2 regions of the Paenibacillus sp. DCT19 genome follow, and region 1 is predicted to be linked to the other one. Evidence: a T-box and tRNA genes for the amino acid it is inferred to sense, from the RefSeq annotation. Region 1 holds a T-box; the other holds one or more tRNA genes.

Region 1 (6,486 bases):
TGGAATGAAGTTAGAAATGGAGTAGCGGAGCGTAGATTGAGCTACGTGAGCAACGGACATTTCGGCTGAATTCCATCTTCGATGCTGAGATGCCGTCAGGCATCCCTCGTAATCAAAAGCGGACTTTTTGAACAACCTCTAACAACTAATAAATATAGAAGGTTTGAACAAAGGTGGCATGCTCATCTCATCCATGGCATATAGATTGGGTAACGAAGGATTTAGACCATGGATCAGTCCCATGAGAAGGATCATGGTGAACATATGCCGAAAGGAGGACGCCACCTTTGTTGAATCAACCCTATGGTTTACGGTTCGATATTTATGAGCGCGTTCATTTGTCTGAGGGAGTCCCTGCAATTGAAGAGTTAGAGGAAATTGAGTTATACCCGCGTATTCAAGTCATCGGTCAGGACGATCATGCCACATTGCGAGGCCATCTTCTACTCACAGGTACGTACCGCGGTGAGGATACAGTGGCAGAGGAGCTGAAACATTTTATTCCTGTTGAAATCACGGTACCCTTGAATCGAGTAAGATCCATTGAGGACATTTCTATCGAAATCGAAAATTTTGATGTCGACTTGTTAACGAATCGCAGTCTGAACATTACTGGAGTTCTATCCCTTCGAGGTATTGAGGGTTTCCCGGTGGAAGAACCACAAGTGTGGACAGCTGATGAGTTTACGGTTGTACATTCACCAGACCCACAGCAGGGTCAGCGTTCCACAGAGTCAGAGTTAGAACAGGAAAATAATCTGAATACCTTCGCACAAGAATACCTGCTGCAACGTAGTGAAGAGGAAGGATTGATCGAGTCAGGCAATGCCGCGTTGGCCGGTCAGTTCGAGGATAATTCACAGCAAGCGACGGATGAGTCTATTCGCGGCGAAGACGCAGAGCACCCAGAGCTTGTATCCCAGTCATTCACGGAACCTACCTATGCGGAGCAACCGGAAGCCGAGGAAGAAGCATACAGACCAAATGCTGTGGACGAGGCGTATACTTCCTTCATTTTTCAAGGAGAGGAACCGGCTCAGAATGATGTCGCTGATACACCATCACCGGTATCTTCCTTTATGGCTGAAACTGCGGATCGTCTAGCCTCTTATCCTGAGTCAGAACCCTTAGTGCCGCTGGCTGAAGAACCATCGTCTGTTTGGTCCGAGCCTTCTGTGGAGACCTTACATACGAATGCTGGATTAGATCAGCCGACAGTGCAAGAAGAGACACCTAATGTGTGGCATTTTGAATCTGCTCGATCGGCTCCTGAACAGGATAATTCCCAAGTTGCCGAGGCTCAGGAGAATTGGCAGGAAGTGTTTGCCCCTTCTGAATTAGAAACGGCAGGAGCAGACCGACCTTTACAGGAGGCTTCGGATGAGGAAGGGTTCGCTGAAGCAAGTGCAGTGATCCCTGAACCTGTAGCTGAGACGGAAGACAAGCCGGAGCTTAAAGTGGCTTTTGGTAGCAAAAAGGAATCTTCTCTAAGAGAGGAAAATGGGGTGGGCATCTCCTCCTTGTTATCCTCTGGCAGAGCCGTACGTGAGGCAGATACAGATCGAGAAGATGAAGCAGCCACAGATGCAGTACCTGTCGAGGCTTACTCGTCTGACGATGGACAATGGAAAAATCTATTCCTTGGTACGATCGTGGAACAGACTCCATTCCGTAAAGTGAAATTATGCATTGTTCAGCGAGAAGAGACACTGGATACGATTGCGGATCGGTATCAGTTAAGCACACGGGAGCTTCAGCTCTACAATCGTTTATCTGAACAGGTTGTTGAAGAAGGACAGATCTTATATATACCGTAGTTGTAACTAGTAAGTTAACTTAACCCGTTATCCCTAGGGATGACGGGTTTTTGCTACTTTTTTTGAAACGAAACGTGTGCTCCAACCAATCTGGTTGTTCGTAAGGATATGCTGCAAATCTAGAAATGAACTAAAGAAGTTAAGAATATGAGCCATGTAATGCTCCCAGGTGGCAGTGGAACAATTCTCCCAATCCCTTCGTATTATAGCTGAACTCCTATATTGGACGTCGGTTATTTCACCTGGTGTGCTGTGTATTCATCGTTTATAATCTCAAGCAGGCTTTCTTGATGACGTCTTAAGTGCTAAGTGTGAGCGGGCTTGCCTTATTCCGCTGTTGCCAGGTTGACTATCGCGCATGGTCAGGGTATGATGTGTTTAGGTTTTTTTGAAGAATAACTTGGATCGGGAGTAGTAGACAGGATGACCTTTCAGAGAGTGGGATTGTATCGCTGAGAAATTCCGCAGGAACCAACTGTTCGAAGTCGCCCGGGAGTTGCCTATTTGAATTCACGAAATGATCTGACGGATGATTTCATTGTGAGGTAGGATAGGCCGGTAGCAGCCGTTATCTGCTTGAAGTGTCACGTGTACCCGTAAGGGAGATCTGTATCTATTGGTCTGCGTGAAACAAAGGTGGTACCGCGAAAGCTAACCTTTCGTCCTTTGATGGATGAAAGGTTTTTTTGTTTTTTGGCGATGATGATGAAGTAACGGAGGAATGACACATGTCTGAACAAAAAAAATCAGCTACACCTGAAATGCCAACAACCTATGATCCAAAAGCTGCCGAGCAGAAATGGTACTCCTTTTGGACAGAGCGTGGATATTTCAAGGCAGGACAACGTAAGGACGCTGAGCCTTTCACAATTGTAATCCCGCCACCTAACGTAACAGGAATGCTGCATATTGGGCACGCACTTGATTTTACACTACAGGATATTCTGATTCGTACGAAACGGATGCAAGGATATGATGCGCTATGGTTGCCAGGTTCAGACCATGCCGGTATCGCTACACAAACCAAGGTTGAGCAGAAACTACGTGAAGAAGGTCTAACTCGTTATGACCTTGGACGCGAGAAGTTTTTGGATAAAGTATGGGACTGGAAAGATCAGTATGCAACAACCATTCGTCAGCAATGGGGTAAAATGGGGCTTTCTCTCGATTATTCCCGTGAGCGTTTTACGCTGGATGAAGGGTTGTCTCAAGCTGTACGTAAAGTCTTTGTTCAATTGTATGAGAAAGGTCTCATCTACAGAGGCAAACGTATTATTAACTGGGATCCAGTAAACCGGACGGCCTTGTCCGATATTGAAGTTGAATACAAAGAAGTACAGGGTCACTTGTATCATCTGCGTTATCCACTCAAAGACGGAAGTGGTTACGTTACTGTAGCAACAACACGTCCTGAAACGATGCTTGGCGATACAGCGGTTGCTGTCCATCCGAAGGATGAGCGCTATGCAGATATGGTTGGCAAAATGCTCGTGTTGCCTATTATCGGACGCGAAATTCCGATTGTTGCCGATGATTATGTGGATAAAGAGTTCGGAAGTGGCGCGGTTAAAATTACGCCTGCACATGATCCGAATGACTTTGAAGTAGGTCAGCGTCATAATCTGCCTCAGATCACGGTGATGGATGAGACCGGTACGATGAATGAAGAGGCTGGCAAATATCAAGGACTTGATCGCAGTGACTGCCGTAAGCAGATCGTAGCCGATCTGAAGGGACTCGGTGTACTGATTAACATTGAGGATCATACACACCAAGTTGGACACAGTGAACGGACTGGAGCTGTAGTTGAGCCATATCTGTCCACACAATGGTTCGTAGAGATGAAACCTCTTGCAGAAAGAGCCATTCAGAAGCAAAAAGGTGGAGATGGCGTAAACTTCGTCCCAGACCGTTTTGAGAAAACATATCTGAACTGGATCGAAAATGTTCGCGATTGGTGTATTTCCCGTCAGTTGTGGTGGGGACATCGTATCCCTGCATGGTATGACGAAGAGACAGGTGAAATCATCGTATCCGCAGAAGATCCAACAATCTTGCCTGAAAACGCGGGACGTAAACTTAGACAAGATGAGGATGTATTGGATACATGGTTCAGTTCTGCTCTATGGCCGTTCTCCACACTCGGATGGCCGGAAGACACAGAAGATCTGCAACGTTATTACCCAACAAGTGTACTTGTAACGGGGTATGACATTATTTACTTCTGGGTATCCCGTATGATCTTTACGGCATTGGAATTCACGGATGAAATTCCGTTTAAGGATGTTCTGATGCACGGTCTTGTTCGTGATGCAGATGGACGCAAAATGTCCAAATCACTGGGCAACGGTGTAGATCCGCTTGATGTTATCGAGAAATATGGCGCGGATGCGATGCGTTATATGATCTCAACGAGCAGCACACCGGGTCAGGATTTACGTTTCCGCTGGGAACGTGTAGAGCAGGCGCGTAACTTTGCGAACAAAATCTGGAACGCTTCTCGTTTCGCTCTGATGAATCTGGAAGGCTTCACGTTCGAAGATCGCGACATCTCTGGAGAGCTCGGAACAGCAGACTATTGGATTTTGCACCGTCTGAACGAAACTTCCCGAGATATTACGCGTCTAATCGAAGCATACGAATTTGGGGAAACAGGCCGTTTGCTGTATAACTTCATCTGGGATGATCTCTGTGACTGGTATATTGAGTTTGCCAAACTGTCATTCTACGGCGAAGATCCTGTGGCGAAGAAAAAGATACAGTCCGTACTGGCTTATGTGCTCGACCAGACCATGCGCTTGATTCATCCGTTTATGCCATATATCTCCGAGGAAATTTGGCAGCATCTACCGCATGAAGGCGAGACCATTACACTGGCTGCTTGGCCGGTATATGATCCAGCATTGGAGAACCCGGAAGCCGTTGCAGAGATGAATCTGTTGATGGACACAATTCGTGCCGTTCGTAACATTCGCGCTGAAGTGAACGTGCCAATGAGTAAGAAGATTGAGTTGATGGTGAAAGCGAACAGCCCAGAGGCGTATAGCATCATTGAGCGCAATAGCCATTACATCCAACGATTCTGTAATACGTCTGAGTTCGACAGCGGGCTTGATCTCAATTCACCCGATAAAGCAATGACTGCTGTCATTACAGGGGCTGAGCTGTATTTGCCACTGGCAGGACTTATTGATATTGAGCAGGAAGTGGCTCGCCTGGAGAAAGAGTTACAGAACCTTGAAGGCGAAGTACTCCGTGTAGAGAAAAAGCTGGCAAACGAAGGCTTTGTTGCTAAGGCTCCGGCCAAAGTTATTGAAGAAGAACGTGCCAAACAAGCGGATTATTCGGATAAACGGGATAAAGTCATTGCCCGGATCAAGGAACTGAAAGGTTAAGAATAACTGGGTCGGGTGGAGATGAATGACGCCATCCGGCCGCTTTTTTCAATCAAACTCATGACCGAAGGTGAAGCAGATGACTGAACTTAATGAGACAGGTGTGAATACGCCTTTACGAACGTATAATGAGGCTGTGGACTGGATTAATGGCCTTATTCCTTTTGGGATCAGACCCGGACTGGAACGAATCATAGAATTGATGTCCCGGCTCGGTAATCCACATCAACGTCTTAAATTTATTCATGTCGCGGGAACGAACGGCAAAGGTTCGACTTGCGCTTTTTTGACGTCAGTTCTTCTTCAGGCGGGATATGATGTTGGCACATTTACATCTCCGTATATTACGAAGTTTACGAACCGTTTCCAGTATAACGGGGAAGATATTCCTGAAGAGACGTTGTTGAAATTGTCTAATCGATTACATCCTTTGGTACATGATATGGCAGCTACCGAGCTTGGTTCACCTACGATGTTTGAGGTGTCGACGGCACTTGCCCTCCTTTATTACGCTGAAGAGTGTTACCCCGATGTTGTAGTATGGGAAACCGGGCTGGGGGAAGGATGGACGTAACGAACATCGTTACACCCGTCGTATCGATTATCACTAACATTGGTATGGATCATACGGATGTACTCGGCGATACCATTGAATTGATTGCAAGCGAGAAGGCGGGGATCATTAAACCGGGTGTGCCGGTCGTTACTCTTGCAACTCAACCAGAAGCAGTGAGGGTGATTGAAGAGACGGCAGAGCGACTCCGATCAACCATGTACTTGGCTGGTAGACAGTTTACTTATCATAGGCTGGATAGCGACGTGAAGGGTCAATCTTTCCATTTTACAGGACCTTTCCGTGAGCTTGACGTACGTATCCGTATGCAAGGTGTCCATCAATGTGACAATGCAGCGGGTGCGCTTATGGTACTTGAATTGCTACGCCAGTACATGGCATTTATGTTGGATGAAGAAGATATTCTACTTGGAATGGAGCATGCCTTCTGGGCAGGACGGTTCGAGAAAGTCATCGATGAACCTCGAATTGTTCTGGACGGAGCACATAATCCTGAAGGTGCCGAATCACTAGCCAAGAGCATTATCGACGTATATCCCCACAACAAGTTAAATTTGATGATGGGTATGCTGGCGAATAAGCATCACGAAGCGTATTTGCAGCATATACTGCCACTAGTGGATACGCTGATCCTGACTGAACCAGACTTCCGCCGCAAAATGGATGCAGCCGATCTGCTGCAGATCGTCGAACGGGTGCG
Region 2 (6,486 bases), 760 kb from region 1:
GCATTTGCACTACATAAGCTTGGGAGGTCTCTTCACTCAAGTGATCCTCATTCCAGAAATAGTGCAGCATTAACCGATTCTGGTTATACGGATGTTTGGTGATATATGCTCCTGCGGCATGAGGCTGCTCCATCGTATCTTTCCAAGCAAACCAATCTGCTTCGCTCGATCCGTAATGCTGGGCTTCAACGATTGCACGAATCCACTTTTCGTCGCTTTACCAAAGACAATCAGATTGCTCGGCGATATCTCGCTGTTCATCTTTTGCTTCAATTCTCCGCGATCCTTGACCACATCATATTTCACACCACTTGTATTGAAGAACTCCGTCAATTGACTCATTATCGCCTCATGCTGCTTATCCGGTTGCTTGCTCACCTGATCACTAAGGACAATCGTTAATGGCTCATCATGAAGATCCTTGGCCATCAGACGATTCATCAAGATGTATATTGATCAAAGTTACGAACCCCATCTGTTGGTAACCGATTTGACAGCATGCTGTGCATTACATAATATGGAATAAATATACCATTTTACAAGTGCTCAATGTTTGGGGGAATGAAAATGAAAAAGGTTTACTTGTTATTTTTATTTTTACTTTTTATCGTGCTTAGTGCATGTACAAATGTTAATGTGGATAACGCAGAGGTAGTCAGCCCTGTTACAGAAGTTCAGCCAGAAGTTACAAACCCAGAGAATCAAACGACTACGATCACCGAGAATAATCCGAATACACCATCCACGTTTGTAGCATTGGATCAGAATAGTCTGTCTGTACGAGATTTCGAATCAGCTTATGCCATGTGTGTATCTGCCCTCACAGCGTATTACAAAGCCACTTGGAATGACTCGAAATTTGATGTAAACACTTATTTTGACAACGATAATTTAAAACAATATATGCAAGCGAAAATCGATTCCCAGCATGAAATATTTCTCCAAAATGACCTTACGGATAATACAGTAACAGGTCTTAAAGCAGGTGTTGAGAAAGCAGAGTTTCATGATGAAGGTGACTTTTTCTATCTTAAAATAGACGCAGAGGTAATTAAGGATGTGGGAAGTTATGCTGAGCCTACTGAATTTCTCATTCAGAACTCACGTGGAAATTTAGTTATCGTCGATTGGTATACTGGCGGGAAGGATAGCTATGATTCCATGATTCGTGGAGAAAATCTGGTTATTGATAATCCTGAGATTTGGAATGATGGCGAGTGGGTTAAAGGTCTGGAGCTGAATACGAACTAAAATGTGAGATGTCCCAAAAACTATTCTTCACCTTCCTGTCAGAGGTTAAAAAAATTTAAAAAGCCCTTGAATATCAAGGGCTTTTAGTTATGATCTGTAGTGGGCTCGAACCACTGCCCCCTACCAGCACCTTTACTTTCACTGGATAAATGACTTAGGAATTCTTTTAATCTTACCTTGATTTCCACTGAAATCTTCTCTTGGCTTACGTAAACCACATCAATAAGTGTATTCAGCATCATTTTCTTCTTTTCCGTAGACGCATTATCAAATATATCTTGCCAAATAGGAATGTATTCTTTTAACATTTCCATTTCAGATATCTCAATTTTCTTCGACGAGAGTAATTTTTCAATTTCATTAATTTCATTTGAAGTTTGTGTGATTTCATTCTCTTTAGTCTCAATGAGTCCACTAAGCATTTCCGGCTTAAAGACACTCTTACCCATAATCGCCTTTGGAACCTCAGCATTTAAGACAGAAAGTTCATTATAATGCTCTTCGAGGATACTTTGTAATTTCTTTATCTTCTTTTCTTCCTCATTTAGTGTTTTCTTTTTGATAGATTCAATTTTTGATCCAAAGTCTATAGTTTGAAGTTGGTTTAAATAAATATTGACTTGCTTCATTACCTGTCTTTCAACTTTCCTAGATGAAAAAGTTGCTTGACCATTGCAATCTGTTTTACCCTGCAATTTGCCACTACAACGGTAACTTTTACTTTGATAGTATCTGAGTATTTCTCCATTAGCTGCTTTATACTTATTTACAAACGTTGTTGAAGTTAATCTTGAATTACAACATCCACATCTAGCTATTCCTGTAAGAAGCAGACTTCCTTTTGTGCTCATGGGTACAGAATTGTCTTTATTTTGTTTACTTTTTGGGTTTTTCTTTTCTCTGATATCCTGTACTGAATTCCACTCTTCTTCGGGGACTATAATTAACTCAGGAATAGGCTTTGAAAATGTATCATCTCCAGATTCTTTCCTATACCTCATTACCCCTTTGTATATAGGATTCTTGAGTATAACATTCACAGTAGCTGCACCCATTGTTTAGCTTTTCGAGTAGGAATACCCTCTTCATTTAACAATTTAGCTATTCTCAGTTGTCCATATCCCTCATCCAGCACCAGTCTAAAAATTCTATGTACTACAGCAGATTCTTCCTCATGTTTGACTAATTTAAGTAGTATCTTACCTTTCTTGTTTACATCTCCTGAATCAATACCCTTGTAGCCATAAGGGATTCCTCCACCCTGAAAATTCCATCCTCAACCATCTGCATGTGTTTTTCGTTGACACGGTCAGATGTCTTTCTGCTTTCTCCACTTGACTGCCAAAACCTTAAATAGTTAACAAGTCTATCTGTGTGTGCCTCAATTTTTTGTTGCCCTTCTATTACAGACCACATTTCGATTCCCATATTTACAAACCACTCAAGTACAAAGGGAGTCTCATCATCTTTCCTTCCCAATCTATCGAACATGAACACTAACAAAACATCAAACAAACCGTTTTCTGCATCCTCTTTAGCCTGTTGAATAACGTCACGATTCGAGGCAGACACTTTGAATCCTGAGACGCCTTTTTCGGTATATTCCTTAACTAACTTCCAGCCTTTTTGCTTTTCAATCATTCCTCTGCATGATCGCTGCTGCATCGGTATATCGTTCCCATCTAACTGTCCTTTTGTAGATACACGATACAGAGTTGCTACACGTTTAATTTGCACCATTTTTTCACCACCATATCTTTTTTCTGTCATAAATAATGATATCTCTTTCTCTACTTTAACTATAAAAATTCTACCCAGAATATTCCCTTAAGTCAATAAAATAAAGTGAAGACTACCCACATATTCTGTTGTAGGTAGTCCATTGGTTTATATCTCTCTTATTTGTTGTTCTATGTATTCATCCGATAGCATATGGAACCTTCATTTTACACGAATCCGGCCATGGGCCATTCTTTATTTATTTTCAGTAGGTGTCGCACTTTCTATTACAATCCGTCATATAAAAACCCATTTTTTCACATCATAGAAGTAAAAAAAGCCCTCTAAGGGGCTGTATGTGTGAGAAGTCAGACATTGGTACTATGTCGCTGAAGCTCTATTTGAGAAAACCTCCTATTTCATTTCCTATTGTTTGGTGCGATGAAACATTTAATATTTCATAAATCAGAATACCCAACAAAATTGTTAAACCAATAATCTTTGGAAGTTTCTTTTTATTGAACGTGAAAGAGCATATTGTTCTTATCTCCTTATATATGTATAGGGATATTTAAACGTATAAAATGCAAAAAATCAATGAACAGCCATAGTTGACTGTTCATTGATCTCATGTATATAGGACGAGTGGGGATCGAACCCACGACCCTTACCCTGTCAAGATAATGCTCTCCCGCTGAGCTATCGCCCTTCAATAATTGTATTATTTCCACTGATAAAAAATATTTCAATATGGCTATTAACTCATTATTATACAATATGTAAATCAAGTAACATTATCATACCAAGTAACCGCGTACATTGTCAATTGTTTTGTGGTTAGATTATACCCGAAATGGAGAACAATAAAGGAATGATTCCCATTTGAATAAAGAGGTGATTTTCATGAAATACATTCGATTACGCACAGTACGTTATGTGACTACCAAACTAGTCGCTCTGCTCGGTGCCTTCCTAATGATCATTATTGCTTCTGGGTGCAGTTTGGAACGGGATGAGCATACTGTACAATTTCAACAGTTACAGAGCCCAGGTGGGGCTGAAGCACTCCCGGTCTGGCTTGATGTATATTCCAAATCGATTATTAAGGATGTGTATTCTCCACAGGGAAATAGTGAGGTTCTACCTTAAGCTTTACCTTAATCGTGTTGCACACGACTACTCATCTTCGTCCCACTTCTTAGAATATGCCTTCTTGGTGACGTAATATAACAAAACAAACATGCCGGCAGATAACAAGAGTGTTATGGTCATAACCCCTGCCATACCCATCATGAACACCCCTTTCCATTATGTTCCACTTTAACTATACAGGAATTGCATTTTTTTGTATAATGCATTCTTACACGTCGCGAAAGAGCAGAAAGAAGGAATGGAATTGGCAGCGGAAATTAGTTATGTAACAACAGAATCACAGCTCCAAGAAGCTCTAGAGATTCGTAAACAGGTTTTTGTAATCGAACAACAGGTGCCAGCCGATCTGGAAATTGACCAATATGATGTTATTAGTCCAGATGCACACCATGTGTTATTGTATACGGACGGACAAGCGGTAGCAACGGGACGTTTGATCTATTACAGCAAGGATACTGCCAAAATGCAACGTATCGCTGTACTTCTATCCCACCGTTCTTTTGGCTATGGACGCGTGCTTTTGTTAGCGATGGAAGAACAGGCACGAGAATTAGGCTTAACGTATTCTGTACTGGATGCACAATGTCAGGCTCAGAAATTCTATGAGAAGTTAGGGTATGAAGTTATTTCAGAAGAACCTTTTTATGATGCAGGGATTCTGCATGTTCGCATGAGAAAAGCGCTGTAATCAATACTTACGACTTAACATCGTTCTCTACAGATGCATACTTTCTACTGTTCCGGACAGGATAAGGTTGTAACCAGAATCCTACTTGTTCAGATAAGGAGAGTGTGACAACATGGATCAAACAACTCGTGAAAGCTTCACCGCCGTGCAGAAGAATGGAGATGGAGATCTAACCGCCTTTCAAACTTCAACAGGTCGGGTGTTGGATTATCAACAGGCTCTGGCAGAAGTACAAGCTGGTGCGATTGCTGGAGTGAATGTGTTCAAGGGCAAGGATGGGGAGATGTATATCCGTGGTGACGCCGATGGCGATCCAACGAATAATCTCGATCAACTGCCAAGTTTCTAAGTTGAGAGCATCTATCTGATATATGAAACGCTAATCCGTCTTAACGGGTTGGCGTTTTTGATTATTCCACCATTTTGCCTACTTTAATATTCCGTAAAATATTTCAAGGCATCCGCTTTAGGTTTGGGCGTATGAATCGGTGTAGACACCTGCTCCCATGCCTGCAATATCCGAATGCTTTCGAGTGTTGACTTGTTCTCCCAGTAAATATATTGTCTGCGCTCAAGCTCCTGCAGGGACTCTTGGATGAGCGCTTTACTTCTTCCCGTCTTGTTCTCCAGCTCATCCATACGAGGCATACGACGGCGCTGTCCCGCATAATTCACTATAATTCGTAAAACTTTACGATCAAAATCATTTAGCATAGTCCAGCTTCCCTTCCTTCTGAAGTACTGGCCGCCAGGCTAGAATCCCTTGTTCAAGAAATGTTCGGGGCACCCCATCTTTACCTGCGGATGCTTTAATCAAGCCACCCCGTACACTATTAATTCGAATCTGTCGCTGTGTAATGTGCCCTGCACGATCCATGTATACAAGCTCAACCATCTGACCGATATATTTACCTAACATTAACGACCCCTCCTAAATAAGAACGTATGTTTGTTAATTATTATATGCGAACATAAGTTCTTTATTCAACAACTAAAAAAAGGATTCAAGTAAAAATAAAACCAGACCTCCCTTGGATCAGGGCAGCCTGGTTTCTATGGAGCGTTATCCGGTATAACGAACTTTATGCTCAATGTCGATCTGATTCTGTAAATTGTACGTTTTTCAATTGCTGGGTTGAAGGATTAAAATCAACATTGACATACACCGCGAATTCTTTACCGTCTTTGGCTCGTACCCATAACTTGAATTGTTCCCTAGATTGATTAGCTGTAAGAGAGGTACGACCAATATGTTTATAATCCACAATATCGACATTATACTTGGTCTGGGTTTCCTTGACCGCAATAATCCCCCACTTCGCATAATCCGGGATCGTCGTTTCAGTACCTGTTGCAAAAACTCCCGTAAAACTGAGAAGCACCGACATGAAGGTTACGATGAGCATTTTCATTTTACTCACTCCTTGGGATTGTTTCCCGTTAGCCTGCCCTGCCGGAGCTTCGTTTACACTAAAGAGGTTAAGATAAAAGTGACTGGGTGCCGAAACCAGAGAAGCATACTGATAATGATTTCATACCGAGTCGTTGAAGGATCAAAGCTCATTCCCCAATCGCCAGACCACAAATTTGCTTTAGGTAACTCGTCCTTCGTCTGTTCAAGACCATACTTTTCGGCTATGGCATCCCTCGTTTGCTGATCAAGCTTAACTTCACTC

Evidence for each region. A T-box is a leader RNA that pairs with one kind of tRNA and senses whether it is charged. The one in region 1 lies ahead of DMB88_RS23615 (valine--tRNA ligase), so its partner is inferred to be a tRNA-Val.
Region 2: it has a tRNA-Val gene. The T-box ahead of DMB88_RS23615 (valine--tRNA ligase) is inferred to sense a tRNA for this amino acid. The anticodon was not compared.

Annotation. Positions count from the first base shown of each region.
Region 1 is NZ_CP029639.1:5,158,241-5,164,726, reverse strand. It holds gene DMB88_RS23620 (LysM peptidoglycan-binding domain-containing protein) at 288-1,817, shown strand; T-box leader at 2,210-2,487, shown strand; gene DMB88_RS23615 (valine--tRNA ligase) at 2,546-5,212, shown strand; partial or broken gene DMB88_RS23610 (folylpolyglutamate synthase/dihydrofolate synthase family protein) at 5,292-6,486, shown strand, end outside.
Region 2 is NZ_CP029639.1:4,401,791-4,408,276, forward strand. It holds gene DMB88_RS19970 (hypothetical protein) at 70-429, opposite strand; gene DMB88_RS19975 (hypothetical protein) at 568-1,251, shown strand; gene DMB88_RS19980 (recombinase zinc beta ribbon domain-containing protein) at 1,335-2,306, opposite strand; gene DMB88_RS32160 (hypothetical protein) at 2,288-2,386, opposite strand; gene DMB88_RS19990 (recombinase family protein) at 2,464-3,021, opposite strand; tRNA gene DMB88_RS19995 (tRNA-Val) at 3,608-3,679, opposite strand; gene DMB88_RS20000 (hypothetical protein) at 3,874-4,119, shown strand; gene DMB88_RS20005 (GNAT family N-acetyltransferase) at 4,367-4,810, shown strand; gene DMB88_RS20010 (DUF3892 domain-containing protein) at 4,923-5,159, shown strand; gene DMB88_RS20015 (hypothetical protein) at 5,243-5,524, opposite strand; gene DMB88_RS20020 (hypothetical protein) at 5,514-5,729, opposite strand; gene DMB88_RS20025 (DUF3889 domain-containing protein) at 5,899-6,222, opposite strand; gene DMB88_RS20030 (hypothetical protein) at 6,276-6,486, opposite strand, start outside.